DNA from 2 places in the Mesorhizobium sp. M0051 genome. Region 2 is predicted to be linked to the other one. Evidence: predicted binding sites of a transcription regulator. Region 2 holds the regulator's gene; the other holds the start of a gene.
What was found. The regulator HrcA, encoded in region 2, represses chaperone genes, less so after heat shock. The targets are predictions, from matches to a motif close to GTTAGCACTCNCNNNNNGNGAGTGCTAAC.
Positions count from the first base shown of each region.

Region 1: the regulator HrcA is predicted to act here: its motif matches at 2,258-2,286, upstream of groES (co-chaperone GroES).

Region 1 covers NZ_JAMYUT010000055.1:9,897-17,798, reverse strand. The annotation lists gene NKJ90_RS32100 (adenosylmethionine--8-amino-7-oxononanoate transaminase) at 1-928, shown strand, start outside; gene bioZ (3-oxopimeloyl-[acyl-carrier-protein] synthase BioZ) at 925-1,908, shown strand; gene groES (co-chaperone GroES) at 2,339-2,635, shown strand; gene groL (chaperonin GroEL) at 2,702-4,366, shown strand; partial or broken gene NKJ90_RS32080 (IS6 family transposase) at 4,598-5,334, opposite strand; gene NKJ90_RS32075 (response regulator) at 5,513-6,199, opposite strand; gene virB11 (P-type DNA transfer ATPase VirB11) at 6,921-7,902, opposite strand, start outside.
Region 2 covers NZ_JAMYUT010000009.1:37,020-61,033, forward strand. The annotation lists gene ligD (DNA ligase D) at 1-394, opposite strand, end outside; gene NKJ90_RS11465 (F0F1 ATP synthase subunit epsilon) at 622-885, shown strand; gene NKJ90_RS11470 (hypothetical protein) at 936-1,076, shown strand; partial or broken gene NKJ90_RS11475 (thiol-disulfide oxidoreductase DCC family protein) at 1,256-1,636, shown strand; partial or broken gene NKJ90_RS11480 (hypothetical protein) at 1,552-1,749, shown strand; gene NKJ90_RS11485 (DUF1850 domain-containing protein) at 1,781-2,182, opposite strand; gene NKJ90_RS11490 (TRAP transporter permease) at 2,179-4,299, opposite strand; gene NKJ90_RS11495 (TAXI family TRAP transporter solute-binding subunit) at 4,526-5,485, opposite strand; gene NKJ90_RS11500 (YciI family protein) at 5,744-6,112, shown strand; gene NKJ90_RS11505 (RNA polymerase sigma factor) at 6,120-7,364, shown strand; gene NKJ90_RS11510 (glutathione S-transferase family protein) at 7,387-8,013, opposite strand; gene cysK (cysteine synthase A) at 8,146-9,126, opposite strand; gene NKJ90_RS11520 (LysE family translocator) at 9,326-9,943, opposite strand; gene NKJ90_RS11525 (PQQ-dependent sugar dehydrogenase) at 10,150-11,499, opposite strand; gene NKJ90_RS11530 (hypothetical protein) at 11,615-11,812, opposite strand; gene hrcA (heat-inducible transcriptional repressor HrcA) at 11,903-12,985, opposite strand; gene rph (ribonuclease PH) at 13,166-13,882, shown strand; gene NKJ90_RS11545 (VOC family protein) at 14,066-14,476, shown strand; gene rdgB (RdgB/HAM1 family non-canonical purine NTP pyrophosphatase) at 14,476-15,123, shown strand; gene hemW (radical SAM family heme chaperone HemW) at 15,120-16,283, shown strand; partial or broken gene NKJ90_RS11560 (EamA family transporter) at 16,452-16,574, shown strand; gene NKJ90_RS11565 (hypothetical protein) at 16,648-16,827, opposite strand; gene rsmI (16S rRNA (cytidine(1402)-2'-O)-methyltransferase) at 16,959-17,888, shown strand; gene NKJ90_RS11575 (YraN family protein) at 17,860-18,258, shown strand; gene NKJ90_RS11580 (undecaprenyl-diphosphate phosphatase) at 18,294-19,100, opposite strand; gene NKJ90_RS11585 (glutathione S-transferase family protein) at 19,262-19,954, shown strand; gene queG (tRNA epoxyqueuosine(34) reductase QueG) at 19,935-21,089, shown strand; gene NKJ90_RS11595 (SDR family NAD(P)-dependent oxidoreductase) at 21,086-21,985, shown strand; gene mepA (penicillin-insensitive murein endopeptidase) at 22,049-23,143, shown strand; gene NKJ90_RS11605 (glucokinase) at 23,565-24,014, shown strand, end outside.

The DNA of each region.
Region 1 (7,902 bases), on a different contig from region 2:
GAAGATGGCGCTCGGTTATTTCCGCAACATCGGCGCCCCACGCTCTCGCATCGTCGTCATGGAGCACAGCTATCATGGCGACACGATCGGCACGATGAGCGTCGGTGCGCGTGGCGTGTTCAACGCCGCCTACGAACCGCTGCTGTTCGAGGTCGACATCATCCCCTTTCCGGCAGCGGGGCGCGAGCAGGAGACGCTGGATCGTTTAGAGGCTGTGAGCCGCGATCGACGAGCCGCAGCCCTGATCGTCGAGCCGCTGGTGCTGGGCGCCGGCGGCATGCTGATGTATCCGGCTTCAGTTCTGGCCGAATTGAAGAAGATCACTGAGGCCTCCGGCACGCTGCTGATCGCCGACGAAGTGATGACCGGCTGGGGGCGGACCGGAACCATGTTCGCCTGCGAGCAGGCATCGATCTCTCCAGATATCCTGTGCACCTCGAAAGGCCTGACCGGCGGCGCCATCCCGCTGGCCGTAACGCTTGCCACCGATGCCATCTTCCAGGCTCATTATTCCGAGGACCGGAAGAAGACGTTTTTCCATTCGAGCTCCTACACTGCCAACCCGATTGCCTGCGCGGCAGCACTTGCCAATGTCGAGATCTGGCGGGACGAGCCGGTGGCCGAGCGCATTGCGGCCTTGAGCGCAATGCAGGCCACCGGGCTTCGACGCTTTCGCGACAACAGCTTCTTCACCGACTGCCGAGCCACGGGAACAATCGCGGCGCTCGACCTGCGAACCGGTTCCGCAGGTTATCTCGCCGAGATCGGACCGAAACTGCGCGCTTTCTTCCTCGAGCGAGGGCTACTTGTGCGCCCGCTCGGCAATGTCCTCTACCTTCTGCCACCCTATTGCATCACCGGCGACGAGCTCGAGCGACTCTATGACGCCATTGAGGAGGCGGGCGAACGCTTCGGGTCCAGGCCATGAGCAAGTCGTCGCGCATACTCGGGTTTGGCCATCATGCGCCTGGGCGAAAGGTGGCGAATGCCGAAATCGAGAGCAATCTCGGTCTTGATCAAGGCTGGATCGAAAGGCGTACCGGAATCCGTTCGCGCTTCTGGGCAACGGATGACGACACGCTGTCTGGTCTTGCCACGCAGGCCGGCGACATGGCGCTGGCGAACGCCGGTATTGCGCGCCACGACATCGGTCTGCTGTTGCTTGCCACCTCGACACCCGACCATCTTCTGCCGCCGAGCGCGCCGCTGGTCGCACACAAGCTTGGCCTTGGCCGCGCAGGCGCGGTGGATCTGACAGGCGCCTGCGCCGGCTTCATCTATGCGCTGATGTTTGCGGACGGATTTACCCGCCTGCACGGCAAAGCGAGCCTTGTTATCGCCGCCAACATCCTCAGCCGCCGCATCAATCCAGCCGAGCGCGCAAGCTCGGTCCTGTTTGCCGATGCCGCCGGCGCCCTGGTGATCGGTCAGTGCGATGATGCTGATCGGGGCATTCTCGGTGCCTCGGTGGCTTCGGACGGCTCGCGATACGGGCTGATCCAGATTCCCGCGGGAGGAAGCAACAAGCCGTTCCACGGTGACCTCGATCTCGCGCAAACCCGAATGAGGATGACGGACGGCCGCGAAGTGTTCGCAAAGGCCGTCGAGATGATGACCGATTGCTCGATAAGCGCGCTAGCCGCTGCCGGAGTGCGGCCACACGATCTCGGCCGGTTCGTGCCGCATCAGGCCAATACTCGGATTTTCGACGCGGTCGGGAGGAACCTCGGCATCGCGGACCAAGCAATTGTCAAGACGATTGCCGAATACGGCAACTCTTCGGCCGCGACGATCCCGCTGTCGCTCTCGCTCGCCAACCAGACGGAGCCATTCCAGCCTGGAGAGAAAATCCTTCTGTCGGCGGCGGGTGCGGGTCTCAGCGGCGGCGCTCTCGTGGTTGGAATCTAGCCGGCCGGCTCACGCGCGCAGGACTGGTCATGAATGGCAATAGGGCAACAGAACCAATGCCAAAATGGCCTTCTGAAGCTCGACATGACCGAGCTGACGCAGCACGACCCCGTGCGAACCTCTGGATGAGATCAAATGCATCACCCGTTGCATCATTCGTGCCATCTGAATAAAGCTCAAATACAAAGGGTGAGCCGCCCCATATATGTCTGATACCCGACATTGTTCACATAAAAGGCTCGATGCTTACACGCTCTTTGCTCTCTTCTCTTTGCTGTCTGCTCTTTTCTCTTTGCTCTTTGCTCTTCCGTCTTGACTAGCAGGAGCATGCGGCTTATCTCATTGCCGCGTTAGCACTCGCTTCGGCTGAGTGCTAAGCACGCTCCGGCAACGGAGAACCGTTCAACATCCGCACCAAGGACATCCAAAAATGGCAAAGTCGAATTTCCGGCCGCTGCATGACCGCGTGGTCGTTCGCCGGGTCGAATCCGAATCCAAGACCGCCGGCGGGATCATCATCCCGGATACGGCGAAGGAAAAGCCGCAGGAAGGCGAGATCATCGCTGTCGGCTCCGGCGCTCGTGACGAAGCTGGCAAGCTGGTCCCGCTGGACGTCAAGGCCGGCGACCGCATCCTGTTCGGCAAGTGGTCGGGCACGGAAGTCAAGCTCAATGGCGAAGACCTTCTGATCATGAAGGAATCCGACATTATGGGCATCATCGGCTGACACGCTGCCGCCTTTCCTTCGCACTATCAAATCTGAATTTCGGGCGAGATGCCCAGGAGTAAAAAAATGGCTGCCAAAGACGTAAAATTCTCCCGTGATGCCCGTGAGCGCATGCTGCACGGCATCAACATCCTCGCCGACGCGGTGAAGGTGACCCTCGGTCCCAAGGGCCGCAACGTCGTCATCGACAAGTCGTTCGGCGCACCGCGCATCACCAAGGACGGCGTCACCGTCGCCAAGGAAATCGAACTTTCCGACAAGTTCGAAAACATGGGCGCGCAGATGATCCGCGAAGTTGCTTCGAAGACCAACGACATCGCCGGCGACGGCACCACAACCGCGACCGTTCTGGCGCAGTCGATCGTCCAGGAAGGCAACAAGGCCGTTGCCGCCGGCATGAACCCGATGGACCTGAAGCGCGGCATCGATCTGGCCGTGACCGAAGTCGTCGCGGCGCTCGGCAAGGCTGCCAAGAAGATCAAGACCTCCGAGGAAGTCGCCCAGGTCGGCACGATCGCCGGCAATGGCGACGAGTCGGTCGGGAAGATGATCGCCGAAGCGATGCAGAAGGTCGGCAACGAAGGCGTCATCACGGTTGAGGAAGCCAAGACCGCCGAGACTGAACTCGAGGTCGTCGAAGGCATGCAGTTCGACCGCGGCTATCTCAGCCCCTACTTCGTCACCAACGCCGACAAGATGGTTGCCGAGCTCGAGGACGTCTACATCCTCCTGCACGAGAAGAAGCTCTCCAACCTCCAGGCCATGCTGCCGGTTCTCGAAGCCGTCGTGCAGACCTCGAAGCCGCTGCTCATCATCTCGGAAGACGTCGAAGGCGAGGCCCTGGCCACGCTGGTCGTCAACAAGCTGCGTGGCGGCCTGAAGATCGCCGCCGTCAAGGCGCCGGGCTTCGGTGATCGCCGCAAGGCCATGCTGGAAGACATCGCCATCCTCACCGGTGGCCAGGTCATCTCGGAAGACCTCGGCATCAAGCTCGAGAACGTCGGCCTCAACATGCTCGGCCGCGCCAAGAAGGTGTCGATCTCCAAGGAGAACACCACCATCGTCGACGGCGCCGGCAAGAAGGCCGAGATCCAGGGCCGCGTTGCCCAGATCAAGCAGCAGATCGAAGAGACCACTTCGGACTACGACAAGGAGAAGCTGCAGGAACGTCTCGCGAAGCTCGCGGGCGGCGTTGCGGTGATCCGCGTCGGCGGTGCGACGGAAGTCGAAGTCAAGGAAAAGAAGGACCGCGTCGATGACGCCCTCAACGCGACCCGCGCGGCCGTGGAAGAAGGCATCGTTGCTGGTGGTGGCGTAGCCCTGCTGCGCGCTTCGGCCGACATCAAGGTCACCGGCGTCAATGCCGACCAGGCCGCCGGCATCAACATCGTGCGTCGTGCGCTGCAGGCTCCGGCCCGCCAGATCGCGGCCAACGCCGGTGCGGAAGCATCGATCGTTGCCGGCAAGATCCTTGAGAACAAGGGCTTGACCTTCGGCTACAACGCCCAGACCGGCGAGTATGGCGACATGATCGCCATGGGTATCGTCGATCCGGTCAAGGTCGTGCGCACTGCCCTCCAGGACGCGGCCTCGGTCGCCGGCCTGCTCGTCACCACCGAAGCCATGATCGCGGAGGCTCCGAAGAAGGAGTCGGCTGGCGGCGGCATGCCTGGCGGCATGGGCGGCGGCGGTATGGGCGGCATGGGCGGCATGGGCGGCATGGATTTCTAATCCAGCCCCTATCAACCTACAGCGGAAAGGGCGGCAGCAATGCCGCCCTTTCCTTGTGTGCCGAACATGATCGACAACTTGGAGTGCGTCCCGAGGATCTCGTCAGAATTAGGATCTTGTCCGATCGAGCAATTCGCGGGCTCAACCTGGTCAAACCGGCGCCCCCTACGAACTGCCCGATCCTTGAGGATTCCGCTGCGCGACAATCACGATGATTCATTCAGTTGGTAGCTATAGGCGGTGAATCATGAGGGGCATTGAGGAGCGTGGCAAGGCGCCCATCTCGGCATTTAGGATATCGAAACAGCGATCGACAGACTTGTAGGCATACCTCGCCTGTCGCTTGCCCATCATGTGGATCATCTCGATGCCGGAGAGGATAACCACGGCGCTCGCCTGCGACTTGAAGCCGATGGATCGAATGCGGCGCTTGATACGCCGGTGATCCTGTTCGATCCGATTGTTGAGATACCGGCTATTGCGGATGCGGATCGGCTTCAGCGGTCGCCGCGATCGCTGCCGCAGCCGGCTTTCAGCGTCGCAGGAAAGGATCGCTTCGTAATTGGTCTGGCTGCCGTCGATGACGATGCGCTCCGGCCGGCCATGGCGCGTCAGCGCCTTGTGGAGGAAGCGTTGGGCCGCCACCAGGTCACGGTTTTCGCTGAAGAACAACTCGACCGTGTCGCCGAGGCTGTCGATGGCGGGGTAGAGATACATCCATGGCCGCGGACCTTGATGTACGTCTCGTCCATATGCCACTTGCTGCCGACCACACGCTTGCGCCGGTAGAAGCGCTCCAGCAGCTACGGCGAGAAGTGGGCGACCCAGCGATGCACGGTGGAATGGGCGACCTTCAAGCCGCATTCGGCCATCATCTCTTCCAGATCGCGCAGGCTCAGAGTGTAGGCCAGGTACCAGCGCACGCACAGCAGGATCACCGACTGGTCGATATGGTGGCCGTTGAACATCACGTGCTCCTCCACAGCTGAGGAGTGTTTCTTGCCATGCTCCGCTTACCAAAAGGTTTGCGACAGAGCCGTTCGAACCGCATGCCGACACCATCGTCAAGGGCGGCCGCGATGTCGATTATGGCCACAAGCTCAACCTGACGACGGGCAGGCAGTCTGTTCTTTCAATTTAGACCAACTATGCGGATGCCGCCTCAGTCAATTCAAGAAGGTAACCAATGCCGCGCACGGTCGTGATCCGTGGCGTTGCACCTGACCTACTCAGGTGTCCACGTAAGCGATAGATTCCGACTTCAAGCGCGTTGGCAGATACCTCGTCGTTGAACGAATAGAGGTGATCTTCCAACTGCGCACGAGGCACGATGCGGCCTGCACGGATAAGCAGATGCTCTAAAATACATAGTTCGCGGCGTGCGATCTTCAGAGGATGACCCGAGACGGAAACCTGTCGGCCGATCGGATCGAAATTGAGATTGCCAAATACAACGATGGGGTCGGTCACCTGTGTCGACCGGCGCAGAATGGCTCTCATTCTGGCGATGAGCTCATCGAAAGAGACGGGCTTGAGCAGAAAGTCGTCCGCGCCACCGTTGAAAATTGCAATTCGCTTCTCGAGATCGTTGATGCTACTCATAATGAGGGTTGGAACTGAATGCCCGTCCCTCCTTAGCTGTCTCAGCCAGCCCAAGCCATCGCCATCTGGCAGAGCCAACTCCAGCAGGAGAATTTCATAGGTTGCGCAACAAAATGCCCTCGACGCCTGTTCCAGGTTGCCAACTACATCAACGGCAAAACCGCTATCCCCGAGCGCAGCTCGCACGGCGCGCGTAAGATCCACATGATGATCAATGAGCAGCGTTCGCATTTCACGTCCTATCAAGGTAGGACAGGTCACCGTCCGCTGTAAGACCGGGGCGACAGCAGAAGTCGCGCAACTCGTCGTAGTGTTCGTAACGCTCTTTCCGATGGGTGATCGCGGGAGCATGCAAGCCGCACGCCTGCAATAGTCGGGGATGGAACACGTGAAGACCTGTTGACCGGCTGAAACCGTCGGTCGGCCAGCCCACAATGCCACCGACTCTGCGTGCGATTTCTCTGCGCATCGATCCTCCTATATGGGTTGCGTCGCAAACTCCAGCTGAGGTCGCAAGGGCAGGTTGCGGCTTTGTTCATTGAGAGGACCACCTGGAGGCAATACCAGGAGGATTACCTATATGGCACTTCCCGATTTACCAACCGGTCATTCCGAACCACGTTCGGCGGCTTTGAACACGCTCATTGAGCGCGGCTAGGTAAATCAAGGGTACGACCTGCCGGGTGTCGATGCCGCTTTTGAAGCAGGCATCGGCACCAGCTCGCTGAGCGTCGCCCGCGCAATTCAGCGGACGCGCTCGATACACCCAGTCGAATCGTGCCGCAGCTTGCCGCGCCGACAGGGCGCCCGAAGACTTCAGACTTGTGACCGAAGGTCTACGCCCAGTCCTCCTCCCATTATCCACCTCCGTCAAATCAAAGTGGACGTTCAATCTGAACAAATTACGCCATCATATCACAAACCACTTACCGATCCCCGACATGCTCTAGCCTTAGTGCTTGTTAAGAAGGTCGGCTACTGTCTCTCCGCGTCGCCGGGCATCGGCGGCGAGCCACACCTCCCCCACCTCATACACGTCGCCGTGGGTACGGAACGGCACAATGACGTCAATGGCAGCCGACAGCAGGTCAAGAAGCGTGTGGTCTTCCACAGCAGCTCCTTGCGGGCTGCTCTTGACGAGTGAAAAGAGCTTTTTAAAGCCTTGGACCGGATCCGCCCCATGAATCGTTGATATTGATCCCGCATGGCCGGAGACGACTTCGCTAAGGTAGGCCCAAGCAGCATCATCGCGCATCTCGCCAAGCAATATTCGATCAGGGCGCATGCGCAAGCTGGCTTGCAACAGTTGCTCGGCTGTCACCGCACCTACGCCTGCTCGGTCCTTCGGATAGAGTAACCGGACATGGTTCTCGTGCGGGATTGCAAGTTCGAGCGTGTCCTCGATACTTATCAGCCTCTCTTGCGGGGGTATAGCGTTGATCAAAGTCTTGCTCATTGTCGTTTTGCCGCTTCCAGTAGGTCCGCAAAGCAGCATCGTGAGCCGCCCGCAAACGCACGCTCGCAAAAATTGCTCCAAGTCACCATTGTCGTAGTGCTGAAGAATCGTTTCGTCCTGCCGCTCTTGGCGCTCCTTTCGTGACCGCCATTGATTCCAACGCGAGTATTCGTAGCGAGAAGAAACTTCCTTGAGTTCGGTCACACGACTTGAGGGACGCCGTATCGTCAGGCTTATTGTTCCTGAGGGAACAGCGGGCGGCAAACAGATCTGCAGCCGCTCTCCGTTCGGCAGCTCAGTCGCACAGAGGGGGCTTTGCGGTCCGACATCTTGCTTGCGCAGCGCTCCAGCGAGGATCGCGATGTCCTCCAGATCGTCATAAGATAGCGGTAGCGGATGTTTCGTGAAAACGCCGGCCTGTCGGACAAAGGCTTCCCCAGGCCGGTTGATAGCGACCTCTTCGGTCCTTGGCTCCTCA
Region 2 (24,014 bases):
CCTTTAGTTCGAAGCTGATATGGCCCTTCTTCATCGCCTTGGCCGGGTCGATCTCGGGGGTCCAGGTACCCTCGTCCCAGACGATCACCGAACCGCCGCCATATTCGCCCTTGGGGATTGTGCCTTCGAACGGTGCATAGTCGATCGGATGATCCTCGACATGCACGGCCAGCCGCTTCTCATGCGGGTCGAGGCTCGGGCCGCGCGTCACCGCCCAGCTCCACAGCACGCCGGCATGTTCGAGGCGAAGGTCGTAATGCAACCTTGTCGCGGCGTGCTTGTGGATGACGAAGATACCGCCAGCCTTGGTCTTCTTGTCGCGAGAAACCTTGCCGGCCGGTTCAGCCGTCTTCTTGAAATCGCGCTTGGAATGATACTGTTCGAGGCTGGCCATCTCTTGATATCCTAAGACTGACTTACGCTTGGCGACTGACTTACGCTTGGCGCGCCGGCCTTCGACAGGCTCTTCTTCATCAAGTCGAACGAAGGCTTGGGGGCGGCCTTCGCCGTGGGCCCAGCGACAGCCTCGGATGGCCTTTCCCGGCCAGGCGCGGCGCCATGATATCTTCCCTTCCAGAACCCGAATGAAGATGAACGGGCAGAGGCCGCTCCAGTTCCGCCATGCGCGACGTCGACGGCGCGAAGGCCGCCTTCCGGGATGGTCGCGCCAGCACGGAAATTTCCCAGGCGCGGCAAAAGCTGAAACAGAATCGCGCGCAGGCGGCATTCGAACGAAACATATGTGATGCAAAAGTCACATTGGCCGGAATGCCGACCAACTGCACGGAAAGACCCCGAATCAGCCGCATTCCAGCCACGAAGCAAGGCCTTTTCGACCAGATCTTAACATCACGTTCACCGACTATTCACGCCTCGACGCTATGATGACCGCAATTCGGAAGGGACATCCGAAAATCGGGACAGGGACCAGGTAAATGAACTTCCTCGCGCACCTCATCGGCTATGCCGCCGTCATCCGCGAATTCGTCGCGCCGACCTATCGGCCCGAGCGCTATTACATGCGCGGCCCCGGCCCGGCCTGCGCCCGTCGCGGCAACTCGCTGGGCGCGCACTGATCATGACTTTCGAGAGCCGCCACGACAGCCGGATCTGCAGGCCCGCTGCCTCAACCCGCGCCACCACCTATCGCGCCGAGCGTCCCGCTCTCGCCGACAGGCGGCGTGCGACATCGCCACGGCTTTGATGCCGCCTCCGGCTGGCTTAGTGTCATAGGGCACAAGCAGTCGAGGCTCGCGTGACCGACCTTCCCCAGTCAAGCAGTCCCTCCGAAACATCCTTCGATGCACGCCATCCGCTGATCGTCTTCGATGGCGTCTGCGTGCTGTGCTCCGGCTTCGTGCGCATGGAGGTCAGGCTCGACCGCCAAAGCCGTTTCCGCTTCGCCACCGCGCAGTCGCCGTTTGGCGAAGCGCTGTTCAGGAAGCACGGGCTGCGCACGGACTCCTACGAAACCAATCTGGTCCTGATCGACGGCATCGCCTTCACGCGGCTCGACAGCTTCGTTGCCGTCATGTCGGAACTCGGCTGGCCGTGGCGGGCGATAAAGGCTTTGCTGTTGCTGCCGCGCCCGCTGCGAAACTGGCTCTACGATTGCATCGCCAGGAATCGCTACACCCTGTTCGGCAGGAAGGACAGTTGCGAGATACCCGCACCCGAGCTGCGGGGACGAATGATTGGCTAGGGGGTCAAGTCGGCAGGAGATTTCACGAGGCCGTCGAAAACGGCCGCTTCCACTTCCATGTCGAGATTTCCCATCCGCTCACCGGCCTGATCGTGCGCTATCGGGCTGACTCGTGCCGTCCGATCCGCATGGTTCCAGCACGATCGCGCCACCGGTCGCCTTGCCAAATTCTCGGCAGCCCTGAGCCGTGCACAGTGTCCAGCCGTCGCCGGTCGCGCCGGAGGCGGCAAGCACGACGCGCCGCTGCGGGACGACATCAGGCGCATAGACCCACCAGCCGTCGCGCAGCACTGCGCCTTCCGGCGGCTCCATACCGGCGCCCGAGCCCCTGATCCGCGCCTCGATCACCTGCAGGCCGGTAGGTACCACCGTCCAGTCTTCCTCCCAGAGCGTTCGTTCCACCGAATGCGTCCAGGACAGCGTGAAGGCGGCAACGGAGAGAGTCACCGTCTTGCCGGCCGCCAGGATGCACAGGCTCATGCTGAGATCGGTGCTTGCCGCGCCCGCCAGCAATGCCAGCCGATCCAGGCAAGCGACAGCGCCCAGCCGGCTTCGTCGGTGAGCGGCACCGCCGCGACCAGAAGCACGCCGGCGGCGAAGGCGACAAGTCGCTCCCACCACGCCATGCGCCTGGCAAGGAAGCCGACCGCGGCAGCGCCCCACAGCGCGATGCCCATGCACGCCTTGGCGACGATGTAGGCGACCTCGACGGGATAGCCGAACTGGGCGGCGATCGGCCCGGCGTCCTGCAGCATCAGCGCCGGCGTATAGACCGCCATGAACGGCACGACGAAGCCGGCAATGGCGAGTTTGGTCGCCTGGATGCCGATCTTGAGGCCGCTCTCCTTGGCCATGGGGGCGGCGGCAAACGCGGCCAGCGCCACCGGCGGCGTCAGGTCGGCCATGATGCCGAAATAGAAGACGAACATGTGGCTGACCAGCAGCGGCACGCCGAGCGACAGCAGCGCCGGCCCGGCCAGCGACGAGGTGATGATGTAGTTGGGAATGGTCGGAATGCCCATGCCGAGCACCAGGCAGGTGACCATGGTCAGCACCAGCGACAGGAACAGATTGTTCTCGCCGATTGAGATGATCCAGCCGATGAAGGTCGAAGCGATGCCGGTCAGCGTCAGCGTGCCGACGACGATGCCAACGATGGCACAGGCAATGCCGACCGGCAGCGCGTTCTTGGCACCTTCGGCGAGCGAGTCGACGCAGATCCGCAGCGTCTCGCGGCCGCCCCTGGAGGTGAAGCAGGCGACGACCAGCGCGGCGATGACGAGGCCGAGGAGGTTGACGCCGAACTTCATGAACAAGGCGGCGGCGAGCCCGAGCGCCAGCCAGAAGACGACACGGAAGGCGAGCGGCCCGATCGCTGCCGCCAGCGGCGTACCGAGGATAAGCACGATGGTCAGCGCTAGGCCCATCGTGCCGGCGAAGATCGGCGTATAGCCGGCGAACAAAAGATAGATGAGGGCCGCAAGCGGCAGCACCAGCGGCCAGTGTTGTTTCACCGCGTCCCACGGGTTGGGCAGGTCCGCCTTGGCCATGCCATGCAGGCTGGCCTTGCCGGCTTCCAGATGCACCTGCCAGAAGCAGGCGCCGAAATAGAGCAGCGCCGGGATGATCGCTGCCTTGACCACTTCGGCATAGGGCACGTTCAGCGTCTCGGCCATGATGAAGGCGACCGCGCCCATCACCGGCGGCATGATCTGGCCGCCCATCGAGGAGGTTGCCTCGACGGCGCCGGCGAAAGCCGCGCGGAATCCGAAGCGCTTCATCAGCGGGATGGTGAACTGGCCGCTGGCCACCACATTGGCGACGCCCGAGCCGGAAATGGTACCCATCAGCGCCGAGGACAGCACGCAGACCTGCGCCGGGCCGCCGCGCCAGGTGCCGACAAGACCGAGCGCGAAATCGTTGAACAGCGCAATCATGCCGGCGCGTTCGAGAAAGGCGGCGAAGACGACGAAGATGAAGATGTAGGCGGCTGAAACATAGATCGGCGTGCCGTATATGCCTTCGGTGCCATAGGCGAAGGTGTCGACGAGTTGGGCGAAATCATAGCCGCGATGGACGAGCGGCGGCGGCAGATGGTTGCCGACGAAGCAGTAGGCGAGGAAGATGAAGGCGATGACCGCCAGCGGCAGCCCCATCAGCCGCCTGGCGGCCTCGAAGACCAGCACCACCAGCACCGCGCCGACGATCAGGTCCGGCGTGGTCAGGAAGCCGGAGCGGCGGATGAGGTCTGTATAGAACACCCAATTGTAGAGTCCGGTGCCGAAGCCGAGCACGCCGAGCGTCCAGAACACGGCTTTTGCCGGCATACTTTTGGCGCGCAGATTGGCGATCAGGCCGAAGCCGAGCAGCAGCAGGAAGCCGACATGCATGGCTCGCACCACCTGGCTCGGAATGCTGCCATAAGCGGCGACGTAGATCTGGAACACGGAAAAGGAGACGGCGATGAGAAAGGCGGCCTTGCCGGCGAGCCCTTCGCCGAAGCCCGGCGGCAGGCCTTCGACCTGCTCTTCGGCGCCGGGGAGATGGAAGGTGGCGGATTTGCCGTCGGTTGTCGTTCCAGGCGTTGATTCGCTCATCCGACGCACTCCAAAGCGAGCGAATTGCATTGCGAGGCGCCCCCCTCTGGCCTGCCGGCCATCTCCCCCTCAAGGGGGGAGATCGGATACATTGATGTCGGCGCTCGTTTTGCAACGTCAGCGATTGGCAAAAGACATCGCGACGGCCAATCTCCCCCCTTGAGGGGGAGATGCCCGGCAGGGCAGAGGGGGGCGCCTGGCGAAGACATGTCGGATTGCCAAGCGCTTACTTCAGCAGCCCCTTCTCCTTGTAATACCGCTCAGCCCCCGGATGCAGCGGCACCGGCATGCCGTCGAGCGCCTTGGCCGGGTCGATCGCCTTGGCGGCGGCATGCGCCGCGGCCAGCTGGTCGAGATGCTCGAACAGCAGCTTGGTCATCCGATACGCGGTTTCGTCGGAGACATCGGCGCGGGTGATGAGGAAATTGCCGACGGCCGCAGTCGCGACATCCTCGCTCTGGCCTTCATAGGTTCCCTTGGGAATGATCACCGAAAGATAGGGCGCGCCGATCTTGGCGACGTCCTGCTCCGGCACTGCCACGACATTGATCGGCACGGAGGTGGCGAGGTCGCGGATCGAGGCGACGCCGAGTCCGGCGGATTGCAGCGTGGCGTCGAGCTGCCGGTTCTTGATCAGTTCGACCGATTCGGCGAAGGGTAGGTATTCGACCCGGCCGAGATCCTCGTATTTCAGCCCGGCGGCAGCGAAGATGGCGCGCGCGTTGAGCTCGGTGCCGGACGCCGGCGCACCGACCGACAGGCTCTTGCCCTTGAGATCGGCCAGCGTCTTGATGCCGGACTCGCGGCTGGCGACGATCTGGATGTAGTTGGGATAGATAGCGGCGATGCCGCGCAGTTTGTCGAGCTTGCCCGGGAAGCCGGCTTCGGTGTTGCCTTCAGCGGCCAGCTTGACGGAATCGCCGAGCGCAAAGGCGATCTCGCCCCTGCCCTGCTGCAACAGATTGAGGTTTTCGACCGAAGCCTTGGTTGCCTGCACCTGGGTACGCGCGCCTTCGATGCCCTTGCCGTAGATTTCAGACAATGCGACGCCGAGTGGATAATACACGCCGGACGTCCCGCCGGTCAGCACATTGATAAATTCTTGCGCGCTGGCTGAGACGGCACCCAGGCCAAGCGAGAGCGCCACGGCACCGGCTGCAACGAATTTCGTTCTGAAATGGAACATCGGGGCCTCCTCCCTGAAATATCGGCGACCGCACCGCCTCCCAGGTGCGACCACGGCGAGTTTAGACAGCGAGCCGCAAATGCCAACCCGCAATTGTGCTCGTTAGACGAACGGTTGAGGGATCGGAAACAGATGGCGGCTTGCGCAAAAAGCCGGCGGAGCCGAAAGTTTTTTGAGCTGTCTGTCGAAATCGCGCGCTGCCGCGCGACATACGTCCGGCTCGCAAGGAAGCGGCCTTCGAAACAACGGGAGAAGACCATGCGATACATGATTTTGATCTACGCCGACGAAGCCGCGATGGCGAATGCACCGGCCGAGGCGACCTACCAGATGAGTGCCGCCTATGGTGCCTATACCGAAGCCTTGAAGAAGTCCGGCGCCTGGCTGGCAGGGGACCGACTGCGCCCGAGTCAGGCGACCACCTCGGTGCGGGTGGCTGGGGGCAAGACCAACGTGCTCGACGGCCCCTATGCCGATACCAAGGAGCAGCTTGCCGGCTTCTACATGATCGAGGCCGAGGATGCCGACGCCGCGATCGTCTGGGCGGCGCGCTGCCCGGCGGCCAGCACCGGTACTGTCGAGTTGCGGCCGATCTGGGAAATGACCGAGTACCTGTCCGAGAGATGATGATGTGATGGACAGTCGCTCGGAGATCGCCCGGGTGGCCGCCGAAGCCGCCGCCCGGCAAAGCTACGGCAAGCTGGTTGCCTGGCTGGCGGCGCGCACGCGTGACGTGGCCGCTGCCGAAGACGCGCTGGCTGACGCCTTTGCCGCGGCACTCGAACGCTGGCCGCGAACCGGCGTGCCTGAAAGGCCGGAAGCCTGGCTGCTGGCGGTGGCAAGGCGGCGCCGCGTCGATGCGGTGCGGCGGCGGCTGACCAGCGAGGCCGGCCGCGAGCATCTCAAGCTGATTGCCGAGGAGATGGAGGCGGGCATGACCGACGAAGACCTTCCCGACGAACGGCTGCGGCTGATGTTCGCTTGCGCCCACCCGGCGATCGAGCCCGGCATTCGCTCGCCGCTGATCCTGCAGACCGTGCTGGGTTTCGACGCGGCAACGATCGCCTCAGCCTTCCTGGTGTCGCCGGCAACCATGGGCCAGCGCCTGGTTCGCGCCAAGACCCGCATCCGTGAAACCGGCATTCCGTTCCGCGTTCCGGAGCGGACCGAACTCGGCGAAAGGCTGGATGCGGTGCTGGAAGCGATCTACGCCGCCTTCGCCGAAGGCTGGTCCGATCCAGCGGGCACCGAAACGCGGCGCCGCAATCTCGCTGGCGAAGGCATCTGGCTCGGCCGCCTGGTGGCTTCGCTGATGCCGGAAGAGCCCGAGGCGCTGGGTCTGCTTTCGCTGATGCTGTTCGCCGAAGCGCGGCGCGCGGCACGGCGCGATCCGGCCGGAGACTATGTTCCGCTGGCCGAGCAGGATCATACGCTGTGGGATGGCGCTTTGGTCGACGAAGCGGAATCCCTGCTCCGCCGCGCCGCCACGATGGGCGTCATCGGCCGCTATCAGCTTGAGGCGGCGGTTCAGTCCGCACATGCGGCACGACGGCTGACCGGCCGCACCGACTGGGTGGCGGTCCGCGAACTCTACGACGCGCTGCTCTCTGTCGCGGGATCACCGGTGGTGGCGATCAACCGCGCGGTGGCGATTGCCGAGGCCGAGGGTGCAGTGACTGGATTGGCGGCCCTCTACGTGCTGGGCGACGACAAGCGGCTTGATGAGTATCAGCCTTATTGGGCAGCCCGCGCCGGTCTCCTGGCCAGGCTTGGGCAGGTACCGCAGGCGTGCCAAGCCTATGACCGGGCGATCGGCCTCGAGCGCGACCCGGCGGTGCGCCGGTTCCTGCAGGGCAAAAGGGCAGCGCTCAAAAATTGAGACTCGCCAACCGGCCGTCCGTTCAGCCCGGCCACATCCCATGCGATGTGTTGAGCGTCTTCATCAGGGGATGCTCGCGCAGCTTCGACCACAGACGCTCGATATCAGGCCAGGTCGTGCGCGCCCTCTCGGCGTCGGGATGCCAGGCCACCAGCATGACGAGGTAGATGTCCGCGACCGACATGCGGTCGTCAACCAGCCAGTCACGGCCTTCGAGAGAGGCATCGAGGACGGCAAAGCCGCGGTCCATCTCGGCGACGGCTGCCTGCTTGACCGCGTTGGTGCCTTCGGCATCTGTCGTATAGCGGTATGCGTAATAGAAACGCAGCACTGCCGGATAGAGCACCGACGACATGAAGGTCATCCAGCGCAGGAAATCGGCGCGGGCAGGCGCGTCGGCCGCCGGCGCCAGGCCGGCATTGGGATGACGCTCGGCAAGCAGGATGCAGATCGCCGCCGATTCGGTGATCGAGCTTCCGTCCGGCAAAGTCAGCACCGGAACCTGGTTCAACGGGCTGATGTCGAGGAAGGCCGGATCGGGCCGCTCCGTCTTCGGCACGTCGATCTGTTCGAACGGCACATTCGCCAGCGCCAGGGCCGCCTCGACGACGAAGCCGCCGCTGCCCCGACGAGTGTAGAGCTTGTACATGAAATCCTCCCCCGGCCCGCTTTGCACCGGCCGGTGACGATTTGCACCGGAAGCAGGGCATTTCTCAAGCTGGTGGCTGACGCCACGGGCGGTTTATTCAACGGGCCAGCTTAATCACGAAGAACCGTCGGATTACGCCCCCAACCCCTCGAACAAAATCGTCGACAGATAGCGCTCGGCGAAGGACGGGATGACCACGACCAGGTTCTTGCCCTTGTTTTCCGGCCGTGAGCCGACGACGATGGCCGCCTGCAGGGCGGCGCCCGACGAGATGCCGACCGGTACGCCTTCGAGGCGGGCGACGAGGCGGGCATTTGCGACCGAATCCTCGTTCGACACCCTGACGATCTCGTCATAGATCGTCGTGTCGAGGATTTTGGGCGCAAAGCCGGCGCCGATGCCCTGGATCTTGTGGGGGCCAGGCTGGCCACCCGACAGAACCGGTGAGGAGTCCGGCTCCACGGCGACGACATGCACCGAGGGCTTTCGCTTCTTCAGCACCTGGCCGACGCCGGTGATGGTGCCGCCAGTGCCGATGCCGGCGACGAAGATATCGACCTCGCCATGCGTATCGTTCCAGATTTCCTCGGCCGTCGTCGTGCGATGGATTTCCGGGTTGGCGGGGTTCTCGAACTGCTGCGGAATGATCGCGTTGGGGATCGTCGCGGCCAGCTCATCGGCCTTGGCGATGGCGCCTTTCATGCCTTTCGGACCCTCGGTCAGCACCAGCTCGGCGCCGAGCAGCGCCAGCATCTTCCGGCGCTCGATCGACATCGTTTCCGGCATCGTCAGGATGAGCTTGTAGCCCTTGGCGGCAGCGGCGAAGGCAAGCGCGATGCCGGTATTGCCCGACGTCGGTTCGATCAACGTGGTCTTGCCGGGAGAAATCTTGCCGGAAGCCTCCAGCGCCTCGATCATCGCCACGCCGATGCGGTCCTTGACCGAGGCGATCGGATTGAAGAATTCGAGCTTGGCGATCAGGTTGGCGACGATGCCCTTTTCCCGAGCGAACTTGTCGAGCCGCACCAGGGGCGTGTCGCCGATCGTATCGGTGATGGAATCGTAGACGCGGCCGCGACCGGGTAAACGGGCAGAGGTGACGGGCTTGTTCATTGGTTTCGCTCCCAGAATTTCAGGCAGGTAGAGAATTTCAGGCAAATGGAATTCAAGCCGGCAAGATAGGGCCTTTGGCCGTGCAAGATAGACTGTCGGCTGAAAATATCCGAGTGGGACCTGTGTCGAAAACGTCGCCCTGCCGGAAAAGCATTTCCCGCGAAGGCCTGTTTGCGAAATGGTTTGGCCGAAAAGCCCTCTATTGCCGGGCGGCAATCGCTGCGGCGGCGCCGACCATGAAGCCGGCGGCGGTGCGGTTCAGCGCCTTGAGCGCGCGCGGCGACTTCAGGAACCAGCGCGCCTTGGACGCCAGCGCCAGATACGGCACCAGCACCACCAGAAGCACGACGACCGTCAGCGCGACGAGAATGCCGTAGTCGGTAAGTGTGATGGTCTTCAGGTCGACGATGGTCGGCGTGATCGCCAGGTAGAAGATCATCGTCTTCGGATTGCCGAGCGTGACGGTCAGGCCGGCGGCAAAGCTCGACAGCAGCCCACCCTTGCCCTTTTTCGCTTCGACCGTCTCGGGCGTGATGCCGCTGTTCCAGAAGCGCCAGCCGAGGAAGGCCAGGTAGGCGACACCGAGCCATTTGATGGCCAGGAAAACCATGCCGAAGGTCTGCGCGACGAAGGCGAGACCCAGCACCACGGCAGTCAGATAGGTGAGATCGCCAGCCATCAGCCCAAAGGACATCGCCAACGACGAGCGGAAGCCGGAGCCGAGCGCACGCGCAACGAGCGCGGTGACGCCGGGACCAGGAATGGCGGCGGCGATGCCGAGCGCGGCACTGTAGGCGAGGAATCCGGTGAGCGTCATGGCTGGGACCTCAAATCAGAACGCCTTGTCGCATAGAATGGACCAGGATTGAATTCACCTGGGATCGGAATCCATTGCACCAGATGTCGCTGCAACACGTGGAGAAGGCGCCCTCATCCAGCCGCTTCGCGGTCACCGTCTCCGCCGGGGAGAAGACCCTGGCGCCGCCGTTGGCAATCCGGGTGAGGGGTTTGTGCCAAGATTGCTCAGGAGCGATCGCCGTCATGGGTGACGCGCCAGATGGTGCCATTGCCGTCCTCGGTCACGATCAGCGCGCCGTCGTTCGCCACCGCCACGCCAACCGGCCGACCCCAGACCTCGCCGTTGGAGACGACGAAGCCGGTGATGAAATCCTCGTATTCGCCGGTCGGCTTGCCATCCCTGAACAGCAATCTCACCACCTTGTAGCCGGTCCTGTTGCCACGGTTCCATGAACCGTGCAGAGCCACAAAGGCGTCGCCCTTGTATTCGGCCGGAAAAGTCTTCCCTTCGTAGAAGGCGATGTTGAGCGGCGCCGAATGCGCCTGCATCAGCACGTCGGGAATGGTCGCCTTGCCGGCAAGATCGGGGCGCTCGCCGTTGTGACGCGGATCCTCGTTGTTGCCGATATAGTACCAGGGCCAGCCATAGAAGGCTCCGTCCTTGACCGCGGTCGCATATTCCGGCGGCACATTGTCGCCGAGCCCATCGCTTTCGTTGACGACACACCACAGCGCGCCGGTCGCCGGCTGCACGGCCATGCCCGAACAGTTGCGCAGGCCAGTGGCGACGATGCGTCCGTTCTTGCCGTCGGGATCGAAGGCCAGCACAGCCGCGCGGCCATCTTCGGGACCCCAGGCAGCGCCGAGCGGCTGCGACGTCGCCCAGGCGTCGAGGCCGCCCTTCGGTTCTTTGCCCATATGCTGCGCGGCATTCAAACCCGAGCCGACCGATAGATAGAGCGTCTTGCCGTCCGGAGAGAAAGCGATGTCGCGGGTCCAGTGATGACTTGATGGGATGTTGTCGACGATGGTCTCCGGGTCGCCGGCGGCCTTCAGGTCGCCGCTGTGATAAGCGAAGCGCACAATGCCGTCGCTGTTGGCGACATAGACCCATTGCGGGTCGTTGCCTGGCGGATAGAAAGCAATGCCATAGGGCTGGTTGAGATTGCGGGCAAAGATGCCGTGCTGCGCCGGCTTCGCGCTGCCCTCGGCCAGGCGGTAGACGCGGATCTGGTTGGCTTCGCTGTCAGCGACGAACAGGTCGCCGTTCGGCGCGACGCGGACGACGCGCGGATTGTCGATGCCCGACGCGATCAGCTCGGCCGAAAAGCCCGGCGGCAGTTTCGGCTTGGCATCTGCCGGCCGTTCGGCAAGGCCGGCGCTGTTGGAGGCGGATTTGGTGACGTCGGGTTTTGGCAGATCGTTCGGCTTGATCAGGCGGCGCACACCGGGCCTGTCGGCACGCCAGTCGCCGAAGGCCGCGGCACCTTTCAATACGGGCTCCGCTTGCTGTGCGAATGCAGCGGTGGTGAGGAACACCGCTGCGGACAGGGCCAGCCCAGCCAATCGGATCATTCAATCCTCCAAACCTGGTCACACAGTGAACGGCTGCAAAGAGGCCAAACGAGCGGTTTCGTCTGTTGTTCCGCGGCACACGATCAGTTGAAGCGAAAGCGGAGGTTTTCTACCTTCAGGTCCCGGCGGCGTAGAAATCGTCATCGAGACGCTTTTCCAGCGCGACGAGATCGGCCGGCAGCGGCAGGCCCATGGCGCGCATTTCCCGCAGTTTTTCGCGCAACTGCTCCTGGATCTCGTGCTGGTCTTCCGGCTGGTTGACCATCTCCTCGAGCAGCAGGCTGATCCGGGCCTTGAATTCTTCGAGCGCCATTGTTTTTCTCCTCAGCTGCTTGTTCTTTGTTTTTTGAGTCTAAGGTGTTGAGATTCAGGTCAGGCCGGCATCACCTGAACATCAATACGCTTAGCGCAGCATGCGGGAAATCAGCTGCGCCGTATAGTCGACCATCGGCACGATGCGGGCATAATTGAGCCGGGTCGGGCCGATGACCCCAAGCGCACCGACGACGCGGGCGTCTTTGTCGCGATAGGGCGCGACCACCAGCGACGAGCCCGACAGCGAGAACAGCTTGTTTTCCGAGCCGATGAAGATGCGCACGCCCGATCCTTCCTCGGCGAGGTCGAGCAGTTGGATCAGTCCATCTTGCGTCTCCATGTCCTCGAACAGGTGCCGCAACAGTTCGATATCGGCCTGGGCGGTGACGTTTTCGAGCAGATTGGCGCGGCCGCTCACGATGAGCCGTGCCGGCAGGCCGCTGTCCGCGCCGGCCCACACCGCGAGCCCCTTCTCGACGAGGTCCTGCGACAGCGTGTCGAGGGCGGCCCTGGTCTCTTCCTTGATGCGGGCGATCTCGACCCGCGCCTCCGCCAGCGTGCGGCCGCGGATATGAGCGTTGAGGAAGTTCGAGGCCTCGTGCAGTTGCGAGACGGTGATGCCGGCGGGCAGCTCGACGACGCGGTTTTCGACGTCGCCATTCTGCGACACCAGCACCGCCAGCGCCTTGGTCGGCTCGAGCTGGATGAATTCGATGTGCTTCAGCGCCACTTCGTTCTTGGCGGCAAGCACCAGGCCGGCACCGCGCGACATGCCCGACAGCATCTGGCTGGCCTCGGTCAGCATGTGTTCCAGCGTCGCCCCCGAGCCGGATGCCCGCACCTGCGCCTCGATGGCGCGGCGCTCCTCGTCGGACAGATCGCCAAGCTCCATGAAGGCGTCGACGAAGAAACGCAGGCCGGCCTGCGTCGGCAAACGGCCGGCCGAGATGTGCGGCGCGTAGATGAGGCCGAGATGCTCGAGATCGCTCATCACGTTGCGGATGGTGGCCGGTGACAGCGAAGACGGCAGGATGCGCGACAGGCTGCGTGATCCCACGGGTTCGCCGTCCTTGAGGTAGGAATCGACGATGCGCCGGAAGATGTCGCGCGAGCGCATGTCCAATGATTGAAGCGCGGGCGCCTGCGAACTTGGATCGACTGCCTTGGTCATTGCGGCCAAAAACCTCCGGCCCAAAGATATAGACTTCGCTACGGCCCGCGCAACCCGGTGTCTGCGTCAGATCACCCCGGTGTCTGTGTCGGATCGTCAAGCCATTTTCCTTTGCGCCATTCGTCCCATGCGGCTACAAGCCGGCCAAGATTCCCGAAAAATGACAAGAAAGCAGCCTGAATGCGCCCCTCCAAACGCCAATTCGACGAAATGCGCGCCATCTCCTTCGAGCGCGGCGTCTCCAAGCACGCCGAAGGCTCATGCCTGGTGAAGTTCGGCGACACGCATGTCCTGTGCACGGCCAGCTTGGAGGAAAAAGTGCCGGGCTGGATGCGCAATTCCGGCAAGGGCTGGGTGACGGCGGAATACGGCATGCTGCCGCGCTCGACCGGCGAGCGCATGCGCCGCGAGGCTTCCGCCGGCAAGCAGGGCGGCCGCACCCTGGAGATCCAGCGGCTGATCGGCCGTTCCTTGCGCGCCGTGGTCGATTTGCAAGCGCTGGGCGAGCAACAGATCACCGTCGACTGCGACGTCATCCAGGCCGATGGCGGCACCCGCACCGCCTCGATCACCGGCGGTTGGGTGGCGCTCTACGACTGCTTGCGCTGGATGGAAGCCCGCCAGATGGCCAGTGTCGCCAAGGTGCTGAAGGACCACGTCGCCGCGATCTCCTGCGGCATCCATGACGGCCAGCCGGTTATCGACCTCGACTATATCGAGGACTCGTCGGCCGGCACCGATGCCAATTTCGTCATGACCGGCAAGGGCGGCATCGTCGAGATCCAGGGAACCGCCGAAGGCGAGCCTTTTTCGGAAGGGCAGTTCGCGGAATTAATGGGCTTGGCCAAGAAGGGCATTCAGCGCCTGGTCAGTTTGCAGCAGATGGCGGTGGCTTAGTTCTCAAATGCCGAGCTTGAGCGCCCCCCTCTGGCCTGCTGGCCATCTCCCCCTCAAGGGGGGAGATCGGCTATCCCGCTGGTTTGCGCCACCTTGCGGCGGCGTGAGTTGTGCGGAGGCGCTGAAGCTGCCAATCTCCCCCCTTGAGGGGGAGATGGCCGGCAGGTCAGAGGGGGGCGCCTCGTGACGCCCTCTGCTATCCTGGAATCCGCTCTCTACGTCACCGACCTAACCGCCGCCGAAACCTTCTACACCGGCGTCCTCGGCCTAAACCTCCTCGGCAAAGTCGATGGCCGCCACCTCTTCTTCCGCTGCGGGCCGGGCGTGTTGCTCGTCTTCAATGCCGAGGCAACCAAAATCCCGCCCGCGCCCGACGCCAGGCTGCCGGTGCCGCCGCATGGCGCTGTCGGCGAAGGCCATCTCTGCTTTGCGGCGACCGCTGACGAAATCGCCGACTGGAAAGCGCGTCTCGAGGCGAAAAACATAGCCATCGAAAGCGAATTCGAATGGCCGCAGGGCGGCCGTTCGATCTATATACGCGACCCCTCGGGCAATTCGATCGAATTCGCCGAGCCACGAATCTGGGGCCTTTGATGCATTCTCTCGATGGAAAGAAGATCGTCGTCGCCAGCCACAATGAAGGCAAGCTGCGCGAATTCGCCGATCTGATGGGGCCGTTCGGCTTCGAAGCGAAATCGGCCAAGGACTACGGCCTGCCTGAGCCCGACGAAACCGGCACCACCTTTGAGGAAAACGCCTACATCAAGGCGCTGGCCGCGGCCAAGGCGACCGGCCTGCCGGCGCTGTCGGACGATTCCGGCCTGTGCGTCGACGCGCTCGACGGCGCGCCCGGCGTCTACACCGCCAACTGGGCGGAAACCGCTGACGGCGCGCGCGATTTCGGCATGGCTATGCAACGCACCGAAGTGGCGCTGCAGGAAGTCAGCGCCGCCTCGGCCGGACAACGCAAGGGCCGCTTTGTCGCCGTCATCTGCCTGGCGTTCCCCGACGGAGAAGCCGAATATTATCGCGGCGAGGCCGAAGGCACGCTCGTCTGGCCGCCGCGCGGCGATCTCGGTTTCGGCTACGATCCGGTGTTCCTGCCCGATGGCTTCGAAAAAACCTTCGGCGAGATGAGCGCCGAGGAAAAGCATGGCTGGAAGCCCGGCCAGCGGACCGCGCTGTCGCACCGCGCCCGCGCTTTCCAGAAGTTCGCCCAAGCACGATTGGGTTCGTCATGAGCATGCTGCTCGACCGGACGCCCGGCTTCGGCGTCTATGTCCATTGGCCGTTCTGCGCGGCCAAGTGCCCCTATTGCGATTTCAACAGCCATGTCCGCCACCAGCCGGTCGATCAGGACCGCTTCGCCAGCGCCTTCGAGGCTGAACTGGCGACGATGCGCGAGCGCACCGGGCCGCGCGAGGTAACCAGCATTTTTCTTGGCGGCGGCACGCCGTCGCTGATGAAGCCGGAAACGGTGGCCAGGGTTCTGGACGCCGTGGCTAGGAACTGGACCGTTCCCGACGGCATCGAGGTGACGCTGGAGGCCAATCCGTCCTCGGTCGAGGCCGATCGCTTTCGCGCCTACCGGGCGGCCGGGGTCAACCGCGTCTCGCTCGGGGTACAGGCGCTGAACGACAAGGATTTGCGCTTCCTCGGCCGGCTTCACAATGTCGAGGAAGCGTTGCATGCTATCGGGCTCGCGCGGGAAATCTTCCCAAGATTGTCCTTTGACCTGATCTATGCCCGACCCGGCCAGACACCGGAGGCGTGGCAGGCCGAGCTCGAACAGGCGATCGGCCACGCCGCCGATCATCTGTCGCTGTACCAGCTGACCATCGAGGAGGGCACGCCGTTCCATGCCTTGCATGCCGCGAAGAAATTCATCATCCCCGACAACGACCACGCCGCTGACCTCTATGCGCTGACGCAGGAGATCACCTCGGCGCATGGCCTGCCAGCCTACGAGATTTCCAACCACGCCAGGCCGGGCGCCGAAAGCCGGCACAATCTGACCTACTGGCGCTACGGCGAATATGTCGGTGTCGGGCCAGGCGCCCATGGCCGCTTCGTCGAGAACTGCCGCCGCACAGTCACGATCGCCGAGCGGATGCCGGAAACCTGGGCCAATCTGGTCGAGGCCAAGGGCCATGGCGTCACCGGTGGCGAGATCCTGACGCGTTCGGAAGAAGCCGACGAGTTCCTGCTGATGGGCCTGCGGCTGGCCGAGGGCATCGACCTCTCCCGCTACGAGGCGTTCTCCGGGCGCGGCCTGTCGAGCGCGCGGCTCTCGATGCTACAGGGCGAAGGGCTGGTGGCACCGATCGGCAACGCGCGGCTCCGCGCCACTCCGGCCGGCATGATCGTGCTCGATGCGGTGGTGGCGGACCTAGCGCGATAACCAAGCAGGCTTTGGGTGCGCGGCGAGGATGACGCCCACGCCCCCAATCTCCGAGGCTGAGGATTGCGGAGCAATTCCAGGAAAAGTGTGACGCGGTTTTCCGTCCGGAATTGCATCAAGACAAAGAGTTTAGAGCGGCTCGCCGTTACCGCGAAACGGTGAAATGCTCTAAGCGTCGTGCTTGTGGGGTTGTTTGCCGCGGCCTTTCTCGGCGGGCGACTCGCCGGGGCGGACTGGCTTGGCGTCGCCCTTATCGCGGCGTCCGCGGTGCTGGTCGCCTATCGGATGTAGCGGCACGTCGTTGCGGGCGTTTTTTGTTTCAAGACGGGTGATGAAGATATCGAAGCGATTGGGCATCGTCCGGTCAGTGCTCCGTCATGTTGTCGGGTTTGTTGTCGGAAAGCCCGACATTCGTGGGCAAGCAGGCCTGCTTGGCCAGGCTGGCGTCGGTCTTCGCGGGGAGGCGCTTGTCCTTGCGTACGGCAACGCGGTTGCGCTCGGCCCGATAGGGCTCGAAAGCGTCCTGCATCTTCAGGCTATCCATCCTGTCCTCCTCGGGAATCAGGGGGTAAATCCGCCGTAGCCGGTTTCGTTCCCTACTGTGGCAAAGGAATGGCGAGGGAGGCGCAACGTCAGCTTTTGCAAGCCGACGCTGGCCGTGCCAAACAGGGCTGAATGGAGAAGGCATCAGTGACCGCCGAAACGGGCAAGCGCAGCTATGTGGTCGGGCAGACCGAGATCGCGGCCCGGCCGCTCGAGCCGGCGCTCTATCTGGTGGCGACGCCGATCGGCAATCTGGCCGACATCACGCTGCGCGCGCTGGAGACGCTGGCCGCCGCCGACATCGTTGCTTGCGAGGACACGCGGGTGTCGCGCGTGCTGCTCGACCGCTACGCCATTCGCCGCCGCACCACGGCCTATCACGAACACAATGCGGGCGAGGCCGGGCCGAAGCTGATCGCGGCGCTCCAGGCCGGACAGAGCGTGGCGCTGATCTCCGACGCCGGCACGCCGCTGGTGTCCGATCCCGGCTACCGGCTGGTCGGCGAGGCGCGCGACCACGGCATTCGCGTCGTGCCGATTCCCGGCCCGTCGGCGCCGCTCGCGGCGTTGACCGCATCCGGCCTGCCGTCGGACGCCTTCCTGTTCGCCGGTTTTTTGCCGGTCAAATCAGGGCAGCGGCTGACGCGGCTTGGGGCACTGAAGGCTGTGCCGGCGACGCTGATCTTCTTCGAATCACCGCGCCGGCTGGCCGAATCCCTTGCCGCCATGGTCGAGGCGCTTGGCGGCGAGCGCAAGGCCGCGATCGGTCGCGAATTGACCAAGACCTTTGAAGAGATGCGCACCGGCACGCTGCAGGCGCTGGCCGATCATTATGCGGCGGCCGATACGCCGAAGGGCGAGATCGTCGTCTGCGTCGGTCCGGCCGAGGCCAAGGCCGACGAACCGGCCGACATCGACCGCCTGTTGCTGTCGCTCGCCGGCGAAATGCCGGCTTCCAAGGCAGCGGCGGAAGCCGCAAAAATGATCGGCGGCCAGAAACAGGCGTTGTATCGGCGGCTTCTCGAACTCAAGCATGCTTCTGGAGAAAGCGACGGTGGTTGAGCGCCCGAGTGCCAGCCGCCAAAAAGCCTATCGGCGCGGCCACCGCGGCGAATGGCTGGCGGCGGCAGCATTGGTGTTGAAGGGCTACCGGATTCTGGCGCGCCGCCACCGCACCCGCTTCGGCGAGATCGACCTGATCGCGCGCCGCGGCGACCTCGTGCTGTTCGTCGAGGTCAAGGCGCGGCGCACGCTGATGGAAGCCATGGAGGCGATCGGCCACGAATCGGAGCGCCGCATCGAGGGGGCGGCCGACATCTGGCTGTCGCGCCAGTCCGATTACGGCAAACTGTCGATGCGCTTCGACATGGTCGCGGTGCTGCCCTGGCGCTGGCCGGTGCATGTCGAGAATGCGTTCTATGGAAGGAATTGAGGTTGCTCACCATCCCCACAAGGGGGAGGGTAAGCTCACCCCCAGATCATCAACGCCGCCAACCCCACACCACCCACCACCAGCCGCCACCAGCCGAACAGCGAGTAGCCGTTGCGCGAGACGTAATCGAGCAGGAAGCGCACGACGATGAGCGCCGTGACGAAGGCGGCGACGAAGCCGACGGCGATGATCGGCAGGTCGGCGCTGCTCAGGACGTTGCGGTTCTTGAACAGGTCGAAGGCGAAGGCGCCGACCATGGTCGGGATGGCGAGGAAGAAGGAGAATTCGGCCGCCGCCCGTTTGTCGACGCCCAGCAGCAGCGCGCCGACGATCGTCGAACCGGAGCGTGACGTGCCGGGAACGAGCGACAGGCACTGGAAAAGGCCGATCTGCAGGTAAAGCCGGGTCGGGAACCGCTCGACGTCGCGGTAGAACGGCTTGAGGTTCATGCGGTCCACCGCCAGCAGCACGAAGCCGCCGATGATCAGCATGATGCAGATCATCCGCGGCGATTCGAACAGCACCGCCTTGATGAAATCATGCGCCAGCGCGCCGATGATCGCCGCCGGCAGGAAAGCGATGAGGACACCGATGGCGAAATGCCTTGTCAGCCGGTCATGCGGCAGGTCGATCAGCATTTGCCACAGCCGGCGGAAATAGACGCTCAGAATCGCCAGGATGGCGCCGAGCTGGATCAGGATCTCGAAGGCCTTGCCGGTCGAATGGAAGCCGAGGAAATGGCCGGCGAGCAGGATATGGCCGGTGGATGAGACGGGGATGAACTCGGTCAGCCCCTCCAGCAGGCCGAGCAGCAGAGCTTCGACGAATGGCTGGCTTTCCATGGCTACCTCGGGATTTGGCGTGACGGCTGACAAAACGGCTTGCTTGTCATGGCGTGCAAGTCCCCCTATAGGTCGCAACACCCTGACGGCCCGCTAACCGGGCGGCCAAGACTTACCGGTGCGCCCTTCGATTCGCCAGTGCGCTTTATCATCGCGGAACCATGCTGACGCTTTTCCACCATCCCATGTTCGCCACTTGTCGCTTCGTCCGCCTCGCTTTCGGCGAGTATGGCGAGGAGTTGGCCCTGATCGAGGAAAAGCCGTGGACCCGACGCAAGGAGTTCCTGGCGCTGAACCCGGCCGGCACACTGCCGATCCTGCTGGCCGAAGGCGACGTGCCGATCGTCGGTGCAACCGTCATATCGGAATATCTCGATGAAACGCGCGGTGTCTTGAAGCGCGACAAGCGGCTGTTTGCCGAAGATCCGATGCAGCGCGCCGAAATCCGCCGGCTGATCGACTGGTATCTCAGCAAGGCCGAAAGCGAAATCACCCGCCATCTGGTGCGCGAACGGGTGCTGAAGCCGGTGATGCCGGAAGTTGCGGGCGGCGGCTCGCCCGATTCAGGCGCGATCCGTGCGGCGCGCGCCAACATCCGCCAGCACATGAAATACACCAACTGGCTGGCCGGCACCCGCCATTGGCTGGCCGGCTCCAGGGTTACCTATGCCGATCTGGCCGCCGCCGCGACGCTGTCGGTGCTCGACTATCTCGGCGAGATTGATTGGCGCGAGCATCCTGCAGCGCGCGAATGGTACACGCGGGTCAAGTCACGGCCCTCCTTCCGGCCGCTTTTGACCGACCGCGTGCGCGGCCTGTCGCCGGTGTCGCATTATGCGGACCTCGACTTCTGACGCCGCAAAACTGCGCACGCTGATCGACGCGGAGGCGCGTCGCGTCGGCTTCGATGCCGTCGCCGTCACCTCTCCCGATGCGATCCCGCTTGCGCCGGCGCGGCTGGCCGAATTTGTCGCCGACGGCTTTCACGGCTCGATGGACTGGATCGCCGAGACGCTGCAACGCCGCGGCGACCCGACGGTGCTATGGCCGCAGGTGCGCTCGATCATCGTGCTGGCGATGAATTACGGTCCCGACCATGATCCGCGCGGCGTGCTGGCCAAGCGCGACCGCGGCGCGATCTCGGTCTATGCGCAGAACCGCGACTATCACGAGGTGATGAAGGGGCGTCTGAAGGAGATCGCTGGCAAGATCGTGGCCCGTGCCGGCGGCGACGTGAAGGTGTTCGTCGACACCGCACCGGTGATGGAAAAACCGCTGGCGGAAGCCGCGGGTCTCGGCTGGCAAGGCAAGCACACCAATCTGGTCAGCCGCGAGCATGGCTCCTGGCTGTTCCTCGGCACGATCTTCACCACCGCCGAACTGGTGCCCGACAAGGCGGAGATCGACCATTGCGGCTCCTGCCGTGCCTGCCTCGACGCCTGTCCGACGGATGCTTTTCCGGCGCCCTACCGGCTCGATGCGCGGCGCTGTATTTCGTACCTCACCATCGAGAACAAGGGGCCGATCCCGCATGAATTCCGTGAAAAGATCGGCAACCGCATCTATGGTTGCGACGATTGTTTGGCCGTTTGCCCGTGGAACAAGTTCGCCCGGGCTGCTTCGGAGGCCAAGCTCGCCGCGCGCGATGAATTGCGCGAGCCGCCGCTTGGCCGGCTGTTGCAACTGGACGAGGCGGCCTTCCGCGCTTTCTTCTCCGGTTCGCCGATAAAACGCATCGGCCGCGATCGTTTTGTCCGCAACACATTGATCGCCGCCGGCAATTCCGGCGACACCGCGCTTGCCGTCAGCGTGCGTGCCTTGCTGGACGATGCCTCGCCGCTGGTGCGGGGCGCGGCAATATGGGCGCTGGCGCGGCTGGTGCCTGATGCCGAATATTCAGAACGGGCAGCTATCGGCCTGAAAACCGAGACCGATACAGCCGTGCGCGACGAATGGCGTCTGGCGCGGCCAACCAGGACGCATGCATGAGCGAGAAACGGGTCTTCATCTTCGGCGCCGGCTATTCCGGCAAGGCCTTTGCCCGTGCCAACAAGGGGCCCGCCAACATATTCGGCACGACCCGCTCCCCGGACAAATTCGAGGCGCAGCGCCAGGCCGGCATCGCACCGCTGCTGTTCGATGGTGCGCTGACTGACGAAATCGGGGATGCGCTGGAAAAAACAACGCATCTGGTAATCTCGATCGCCCCGGAAGAGGCCGGCGATCCCGTCTTGAACGCTGCCCGGGAGGCAATCGCTCAAATGCCGGCGCTCGAATGGATCGGCTATCTCTCGACCGTCGGCGTCTACGGTAATTACGACGGCGCGTGGGTCGATGAAACGGCCGAATGCCGGCCGGTGTCGAAGCGCTCGGTGATGCGGGTGGGGGCCGAGCAGGATTGGCTGCAACTGGGCTCGGACATCGGCCGGCCTGTTGCAATCCTGCGCCTGTCCGGCATTTACGGGCCGGGCCGCAATGCGCTGGTCAATCTGGAAAACGGCACCGCAAGGCGGCTGGTCAAGCCGGACCAGGTGTTCAATCGCATTCATTGCGACGATATTGCCGGTGCGCTTTGGCGGCTCATCGACAGCAATACTGGTGGCATCTTCAATGTCACCGACGATCTGCCGGCACCGCCGCAGGATGTCGTCGCCTATGCCGCTTCGCTGATGGGTGTCACGCCGCCGCCCGAAATTCCCTTCGACGCCGCCCAACTTTCGCCCATGGCGCGGTCCTTCTATGGCGAGAACAAGCGTGTCGCCAACGCAGCGATCAAGGCGGCGGGCTATCGTTTTCGATTTCCGGACTACCGCACCGCCCTCGACCATATGTGGGCGAGCGGCGACTGGCGCGACGGCGAAGCGCGCAGTCCGATGAAGCGCTAACGGTCGAAGCCGTAAGTTGGGCATGCTACGATTCGGCGGTTCAAGCGATGAAGGAGTGGGGTCATGAAGGCATCGGGACCATCGTCGCCGGGCAGAAGGACAATCCTGGCCGCTGCGTTTGGCCTGGCTGCCATCGCAGGGCTTGCCGTACAACCAGCCGCGGCTGAGGAGCGGGCAAAGGACCTATTTGGCGCCAAGAAGCTGCCGGCAGCAGCCGCTGCGCAATCAATTGGCTTCTATTCCAAGGGCTGTTTTGCCGGCGGTGTCGCCATTCCGATGGATGGTCCGACCTGGGAGGTGATGCGGCCTTCGCGCAACCGCCGCTGGGGTCATCCGGCGATGATCGCGGTCATCGAGAAATTGTCGCGCGACGCAGCAGTCGAAGGCTGGCCCGGCTTGCTGATCGGCGACATTTCGCAGCCGCGCGGCGGCCCGATGATGACCGGCCACGCCTCGCACCAGATCGGGCTCGACGCAGACATATGGCTGACGCCGATGCCCAGCCATCCGATGTCGACGGCTCAGCGCGAATCGATGAGCGCCACCTTGATGGTCGACGAGAAGACCCATCTGGTAAAGGACGCGCTGTGGACGCCGGCGCACACAAGGCTCTTGAAGCGGGCGGCGAGCTACGCGCAAGTCGAACGCATCCTGGTCAATCCGGGCATCAAGAAAAAACTCTGCGACACCGTCAAGGGCGATCGTTCATGGCTGCGCAAGATCAGGCCGTTCTGGGGCCACGACTATCACTTCCACATGCGCATCGGCTGCCAGCCGGGCTCGCCCGGCTGCAAGGCGCAGGAAGCAACGCCGGACGATGACGGCTGCGGCAAGCCGCTGGCCTGGTGGTTCACGCAGGAGCCGTGGCGGCCCAACAAGAACCCTGACGCGCCGAAGGCCCGCGATCTGATGACGATGGCGAACCTGCCCCAGGAATGCCGTGCCGTGCTCGACGCGCCTGGGCCGGCTTCAGCCGAGGCCGCGACCTATCATGGCGGCGGCGTGCCCGTCGCGGTGGCCGCGCCCGAACCGGAAGCGCCGTCGCTGCCGGCCACGACGGCCAGCGGCACGGCTGGATTGCCGAGCGCGGTGAGCGCCTTCGCGGCGACACCCGAGATCGGCATCCCGCTGCCGCGGCCACGGCCGCCTGGAAACTGACCGTCGCGGCATCTATCGACGTCAAACCAGATTAAACCTGCGCAGGACCAGCTTTTAGCGCAATCAGAGCAGACAGAATTATGATTGCCGCAAGGATGAGCGCCCACGATACGGTGTTACGCGAAGGCAACCAGCGGCGCCCTCGCGCGGCCCGCTTACGCCACTGGCCAGACCGGTTGTCATAGCGCGATTTTTCCAAGCCTCTCCCCTCACGGGGAGAATGCGATTATCGCCGTTCGGAGTCCAGATGGGGGCCAGTTCAAAACTATGATGGCCCGTTTTGCGAAACAGTGGCCGTTTGGCCGCAGAACCGGCCGCAGCGCGCCCGTGGATTCGAAAACCGTTTCCCTTTTCAAACTCATGCGCTAGTCAACGGGAGAGCGGCTAGATGCCGTCAGGGGCGCCGGAGACGGACGAGAGCATGCCAGGCACAGGCGACGACGATACTTTGTTGCGGTTTCCGATCCTGATCGGCGACATTGGCGGCACCAATGCGCGCTTTTCGATCGTGCTCGATGCCAATTCCGAGGCCGGCGAGCCCGCCATCGTCCAGACCGCCAACTACAACACCATCGACGAAGCAATCCAGGCGGTCGTGATCGATCGCTCATCGGTGCGCCCCAACTCCGCGGTGCTGGCGGTGGCCGGCCCGGTCGACGGCGACGAGATCGAGCTCACCAACTGCCCGTGGATCGTCAAGCCGAGAAAAATGTTCGCCAGCCTCGGGCTGAGCGACATCGTCGTGCTCAACGATTTCGAAGCGCAGGCGCTCGCCGTCGTCGCGCTCGGCGAGGAGCATATGGAAAAGATCGGCGGCGGTACGCCGGAGCCCAATGCCGGTCGCGTCGTGCTGGGTCCGGGAACCGGTCTC